Regions from separate parts of the Luedemannella helvata genome, predicted to be linked through region 1. Evidence: riboswitches for the same ligand, from Rfam matches in the RefSeq annotation. Region 1 holds a riboswitch; the other holds the start of a gene.
What was found. A riboswitch is a leader RNA that binds a small molecule or an ion and turns the genes downstream of it on or off. The one in region 1 is predicted to bind cobalamin.

Region 1 (3,401 bases):
GCCGGCCGCGACCGTGAGATCCACGCCGTGCAGGATCTCCGTACCGTCGAAGGCGACGTGCACCCCGTCGATCGCGATCATCCGGTCACCCGCCTCGCGGTGCGCAGCACGACGATGAAGAACGGCGCGCCGAAGAACGCGGTGACCACGCCGATCGGGATCTCGTTCGGCGCGTCGAGGGTGCGCGCGGCCAGGTCGGCCAGGCACAGGAACGCGGCCCCGAACAACAGCGACAGGGGCAGGATCACCCGGTACCCGCTGCCCGCCAGCAGGCGCACCGTGTGCGGCACGATGATCCCGACGAAGCCGATCAGCCCCGAGACAGACACGGCCGCGGCGGCGCCCAACGACGCCACAATGATCAAAAGATAGCGGGTACGCGCGGGATGCGCGCCCAGCGCGGCGGCCTCCTCGTCGCCCACCGACATGACGTCCAGCTGGCGCGCCAGGGGCAGGATGACGATCGCGGCCACGACGACGTAGGGCAGCAGGAGCAGCACGTCGTGCCAGCCCGTCGTGGCCAGCCGGCCCATGATCCAGGAGTACACCTCGCGGATCGTGTCGACGTACTTCTGCTGGATGAACGTCTGGCCGGCGGTCAGGAAGCTGGCCACAGCCACCCCGGCGAGGATCAGCGTGGTGGGCGTGCGGGCCCGGCCGCCGGCCGCGCCGAGCCCGTAGGTCAGCCCGACGGCGACGAGCGCGCCGACGAACGCCGCGAGCGGGACGAGCGCCGGGGTGCCGGCCCCGCCGATCGCCGGCAGGTCGCCGAACGCGTTGCGGCCGGCGATCGCGGCCGTCGCGCCCAGCCCGGCCCCGGCCGCGACGCCCAGCAGGTACGGGTCGGCGAGCGGGTTACGGAAGATCCCCTGATACGTGCCGCCCGCGATCGCCAGCATGGCGCCGACGAGCAGGCCCAGGCAGACGCGGGGCAGGCGCAGCTCCGTGACGATGGCCGCCTCGCGCTCCGTCAGGCCGCTGCGCACCGCGACACCCGGCAGCTGGTCGAGCAGCTCCAGGAACACCGCCCACGGGTTGAGCCGCACGGGCCCGAACGCCAGGCCGGCGACCGCGGCGAGGATCACGGCCACCACGCCCGCGGCCAGCCACCCCCACGGCAGCCGGGAGGGCCTGGGTGCCGCGCCCGCCGGGCGCGCGGTGGGCGCGTCCGGCGGGTCGGCGGCGGTGCGGTCGGTCACGATCAGCTGGCCGGGACCTTCGCGACCGCGTCGGCGGCCGTCTGGAGCAGGTCGACGACGCGGGGGCCCCAGCGGGAGGCGATGTCGTCATCCAGGGCGACGACCTGGTTCTTGGCCACGGCCGTGATGCCGGCCCAGCCGGCCCGCTTGGCGACCGCCTCAGCCGACTGGCCGCAGCACTTCGCGTCGGCCAGGAAGATCAGGTCCGGGTTCGCCTTGATGATCGCCTCGGCGGACAGCTGCGGGTACCCGGAGTTCTTCGTGTCGGCCGCGTCCGCGATGTTCGTGAGCCCCAGCTGCGCGAACAGGGAGCCGACGAACGTCTTCGACGTGACCGAGTAGAACGTCGGGTCCAGCTCGTAGTAGTACGTGAGCGGGGTCGCGCGCTGGGGCACCGACGCGATGATCTTCGCGATCTGGTCCTTCATGCGCTGCACCTCGGCGGCCGCCTCGGCCGGGTGGCCGGTGAGCGCGCCCAGCTCGGTGAGCTGCTTGTACGTGTCGTCGAGCGTGGTGGCGGCCGACGCCACGTACACCGGGATCTTCAGCGCGCCGAGCTGGCTGACGATGTTGTTCGCGTCGGTCGTCAGGACGACGAGGTCGGGGTTCTTGGCGGCGATCGCCTCGGCGTTCGGCTGGTAGCCGGACAGGTCTGTCTTCGGCGCGTCCGCCGGGTAGTTCGACTGGTCGTCGACCGCGGTCACCTGCGTGCCCGCGTCGATCGCGAAGAGCATCTCCGTCGTCGTGGGCGACAGCGAAACGATCTTCTGTGGTTGCGCGTCGAGGGTGACCCCACCGACCGTGACGGGGTAGGAAACCGCCGCGCCCGTGGGCGTACCCGAGGGGGTTTGGGGTTCATCGGCGCAGGCCGCGGCGCCGGACGCGAGCGCGAGCACCGCGAACGTCGCGGCGATCCTGCGTAGCGGAGTGGGTCTCATTCAGGTCCTCCAGTCGACGAGGGGTGGTGGCTTCGCCGACGGGGACCTGCGTGCGGGCGTCCCGGCCTGCGAGGCACTCTTCCTCGAGAGCGCTTGTTCGCGACGACCCCGCAGGCGACCTGGCTTCCCTCGGCGTTGAGGGTCACAGTTGCGGGACAGCGCCGGACTCGCACCGGCTTCGCTGTGGGGCTGTCGGGTACGACCGTAGCGGACCGCTTCCGGGGGGTCATCGGCGCGCCGGGTGGCTCCGGGTCGGTCGGCCGGCCACGATGGTCCGCAAATGACGATTAATCGCTTCTTTCCGACAGGGCGGCCGGGCGCGTTGCTCGTCGCCGGCGTGCTGCTGCTGACCATCAGCGCGGAGACCGGCGGGCGCTTCGTCGCGCCGAACGGATCCGTCGCCGGATCTGTCGCCGGAGCCGTGACGGCCGAAGGGCCCGCACCGGCCGCGGACGCCGGGCGGAGCGCGGACGGCCGCTCGGACTCGGGCGGCGGGCGTGGGCCGGGTGGTCGGGGCGGCGAGGTCGTGGCGCTCGGCGCGGCGGCGCACGGGGCGCGGGCGTGCGGCACGTCCAGCGGGGCGCGGCTGTGCGTCAGCGTGCCGGACGTCACGCTGCGCGGCACAGTGAGCGTCACCACCACGGTCGAGGGCTGGTCCAACCAGGTGCGCTTCTCCTGGGGACGCACGATCCGCGACGCGCAACCGCTGCTCACCGCGTTCGGCCGCCCGTGGGCGCTGACCTGGCCCACCGCCGCCTACCCGGACGGGCCGGGTTACCTGATGGCCCAGGCGTACTCGTCCGGGCAAGGGCTCGGGGCGCCGGTCGCGCTGCGGCTGACCATCGACAACGGCGGTACCCGGCCGGCGGTGGCCCGCGACTGGGCCGCCCGGTTCGCGCCCCGCGCCGACCCGCCGGCCGACCTGTGGCGCGCCGACGGACCGGTTATCGCGGCCGTCGGCGACGGCGGCGACGGTACGGCCGACAGCGCGGCGGTCGCCGCCCTCATCCGGCGCTCCCCGGCGAACGTCCTGCTCTACCTCGGCGACATCTACGAGAAGGGCACGGCGGCCGAGTGGCGTACCAACTTCGCCGACAACGGATGGGGTCCGCTCGTCGGCTTCACCCAGCCCGTCTACGGCAACCACGAGGCGCACAACCCGGACGCGTGGCGCGCCTTCTGGCGCGGCCGGCCGACCTGGTCGACGTTCACGTACGCCGGGGTGCGGTTCCTGCTGCTCGACAGCGAGTGCGCCAAGCGCGGC
Region 2 (3,401 bases), on a different contig from region 1:
CACCGCCGTCTCGGCGTCGCTGTTCACCTCAAGGATCTCGGTGCACAGGTTCGACAGGTGGATCGTGTTGCCGGGCGCGCCCGTCTGGTTGGACAGCCGGTTGGCCGCGTCCTTGAACGTCATCCAGCCGTTGCCGGTCTGCGCCAGGGTGCGCATCATCTTCCCGTACAGGTCGCGGGCCCTGACCGTCCTGACGGCCTTCTTCTCCGCCACCCGGTAGGCCTGCTCGAACTCCTCGCCCCACAGGTCGGGCAGCTCCGGCGCGTCCGACGGGTCCACCAGCGACCAGTCCTCGTCGGCCTCCACGCGGCGCATGAACTCGTCCGGGATCCAGTTGGCCAGGTTCAGGTTGTGGGTACGCCGGGCCTCCTCGCCGGTGTTGTCGCGCAGCTCCAGGAACTCCTCGATGTCCGGGTGCCACGGTTCGAGGTAGACGCAGGCCGCGCCCTTGCGCCGGCCGCCCTGGTTGACGGCGGCGACTCCCGCGTCGAGCGTCCTGAGGAACGGCACGATGCCGTTGGACCTGCCGTTCGTGCCGCGGATCAGGGCGCCCCGGCCGCGCACCCGCGACCAGGAGATGCCGATGCCGCCGGAGAACTTCGACAGCCTCGCCACCTGGTGGTAGCGCTCGTAGATCGAGTCCAGCTCGTCGCGCGGCGAGTCGACCAGGAAGCACGACGACATCTGCGTGTGCCGGGTGCCCGAGTTGAACAGGGTCGGCGAGCTGGGCAGGTAGGCCAGCGACGACATGAGGCGGTAGAACCCGATCGCCTCGGCCGGCGTCCGCGACAGGCCGCACGCCACGCGCAGCAGCCAGTACTGCGGGGTCTCCACGGTCTGCCGGGTCGTCGGATGGCGCAGCAGGTACCGGTCGGCGACCGTACGCACCCCGAAGTACTCGAACCGCAGGTCGCCGTCCGGGTCGACCGCGTCGTCGAGCTCGCGGGCGTTGCGGGCCACGAACGCGGCCGTCGCGTCGCCGATCAGCCCCTGGTCGTGGGCGTAACGGATCGACTGGCTGAAGCTGGCGATGCCCTGCCCGCGCACCTCCTTGTCGACGTACGCGGCCAGCAGCCGGGCGGCCAGCTTCGAGTACTGCGGCTCCTCGCCGATGAGTTCGGCCGCCGTCTGGATCGACAGCTTGTCCAGCTCGGCCGTTGTCGCGCCGTCGTACAGCCCGCTGATCGTCTTCGTGGCCACCCGCAGCGGGTCGACCTCGTCGAGGTCGGCGACCCACCGCTCCACCGCCTTGACGATCTTGTTGACGTCCACGGGTTCGGCGTCGCCGTTGCGCTTGTGTACCTGCATCGTCCCCCTCCTCGTGCCAGGGGTCGTCGGCGCGCAGGAGGACGCCGCCGGGGGCACCACGGCGGCACGCCGCGGGCCCGGCTGGTGGCGTCGGCCGTCCCGCGCGGCCTCCGACCGCCACGCACCGGACGGCGCGCGGCGCGCTGGCAGGTCTTCGGACTCGCGGGCACGACCTCACGGTCGCCTACTGGCCGTCGCTTCCCAGGCCGTTTAGGCCCAGTGCTTCGTGACGGCGGTCGTTCCCCCTCACCGCTGCGGGGCAGTCCCGGACTCGCACCGGGTTCCCTCTTGCCTCGACCGTCCGCACGCGGACGATCGAACCAGCTGCGACACCCACGATATATGGGTGCACCCGGCGAGAGTCAACACCACATGATGTGTCGGCGTGTCGCGGCCGCTCGGTTGGCGCGGTGGTCACGGCAAGGGCAGTCGCGTACCGAACTCCTCGCCGAATGCAATACGTAGGGCCACTCTGTGCGGCTGCCCACGGGTGAGGGCGAGATCAGGTAAGGACGGATGGGAGGCCGATGCGGACCTTGACCGGCTCCGCGACGTGCACGAGCGGGGCGCCGTTCGGGGCCGGCAGGCCGGCGGCAATGACGAGGTCTTCGTGCAGGTGGACGGCCGTGCCGGAGCGCAGTCGCCACGGCCGGTGCGTGACGTCGACCGCCACGCACCGGCCGAGGTGCGCGGAGTACAGGCGGTACCGGGCGGTGAGAAAGTCGTCGAGCGGCCCGGCCTCGATCGGAGACCCGGGCCGCAGGACCAGGTCGTACCCGGCCCTGCCGCCGCGGCGCAGTCCCCGGTAGCGCACCGTCCCGGCGTCGGCGTGGATGCTCATGGTCGACCAGTGGTAGGGCAGGCCCAGGCTGGCGCGCGCCCCGAGCACCGCCGGCAGCCGCGCGGCATCCACGGACAGAAAGAAGATCCCCGCCCGCCCGTCGGGCCCGGTCACGTACGTGCGCAGGTTCGTCTCGGGAAACCGCGACAGCCAGGGCACCGGGGGCACGCCCGGCGGGCGTACGCCGTCCATGAGCAGGGGGATGATGCCCACCCACGCGGTCGCGTCGAACGACTGCACCGTCAGGCCCGGCGGCAGCAGCGGCTGCACTGCACTCACCGGGTACGGCCAGTGCAGGAACGACACGCGCCGCCACCGCTGGATCATCACGGCGGTGCCGAGATCGGGCGGCGTCCGGGCGGTCATGGCCGCGTCCCTACCCGCGGCGACGGCCGCTAACCGTCATTGGTACGCCTTGGCCTGCATTCCGTACAGCTCGGCGTAGCGGCCGTCGGCGCGCATCAGCTCGTCGTGGCTGCCGCGAGGGCGCGCAGCAGGAACAGCAGGTTCGCGGGCCGCTCGGCGAGGCGGCGCATCAGGTAGCCGTACCACTGGGGGCCGAAGGGCAGGTAGACGCGCATGCCGTAGCCGGCGGCGGCGAGCCGGCGTTGCTCGTCCCCGCGCACGCCGAGCAGCATCTGGAACTCGAAGCCGTCCTGGCCACGGCCGTGCCGGTCGGCCAGGTGCGCCGCGATCGCCACGAGGCGCGGGTCGTGGGTGGCGACCATGGGGTACCCGGTGCCGCGGAACAGCTCACGCAGGCACCGTACGTAGGCCAGGTCCACATCGGACCGCCGTTGGAGGGCGACGGACGACGGCTCGCGGTAGGCGCCCTTGACCAGGCGGACCCGGGCACCGGCGCGGGCGAGGTCCGCGCAGTCCGCCGGGGTGCGGCGCAGCGCCGCCTGGAGGACGACGCCCACGCTCGGGAAGTCGCGGCGCAGGGCGTCCGCGATCGCGAGGGTGGAGTCCGTGGTGGTGTGGTCCTCCATGTCGAGGGTGACCAGCACGCCGGCCTTGTCGGCGGCGGCACAGACGACCTGGGCGTGGTCAAGGGCGCGGGCGTGCCCGTCGCCGGCCAGCTGACCCAGGGCCGACAGCTTGATGGACAGCTCGTACGCCGGGCCGGTGAGCCCGCTGTCGGCCAGCCGCTGGGCGAGCGCGACAAAGCCGTCGCGGGTGGTGGCCGCCCGCGCGGGATCCTCCACGTACTCCCCGAGTGAGTTGAACGTCGCCCGCAGGCCCTGCGCGA

Region 2: linked by a shared signal. The riboswitch ahead of ABD191_RS03880 (ribonucleoside-diphosphate reductase subunit alpha) and the one ahead of ABD191_RS02115 (ABC transporter substrate-binding protein) in region 1 are both predicted to bind cobalamin.

Annotation. Positions count from the first base shown of each region.
Region 1 is NZ_BAAALS010000001.1:451,775-455,175, forward strand. It holds gene ABD191_RS02105 (ABC transporter ATP-binding protein) at 1-81, opposite strand, end outside; gene ABD191_RS02110 (FecCD family ABC transporter permease) at 78-1,199, opposite strand; gene ABD191_RS02115 (ABC transporter substrate-binding protein) at 1,202-2,137, opposite strand; adenosylcobalamin (AdoCbl) riboswitch at 2,207-2,345, opposite strand; gene ABD191_RS02120 (metallophosphoesterase family protein) at 2,418-3,401, shown strand, end outside.
Region 2 is NZ_BAAALS010000003.1:53,103-56,503, forward strand. It holds gene ABD191_RS03880 (ribonucleoside-diphosphate reductase subunit alpha) at 1-1,308, opposite strand, end outside; cobalamin riboswitch at 1,437-1,649, opposite strand; gene ABD191_RS03885 (YqjF family protein) at 1,811-2,515, opposite strand; gene ABD191_RS03890 (proline dehydrogenase family protein) at 2,611-3,401, opposite strand, start outside.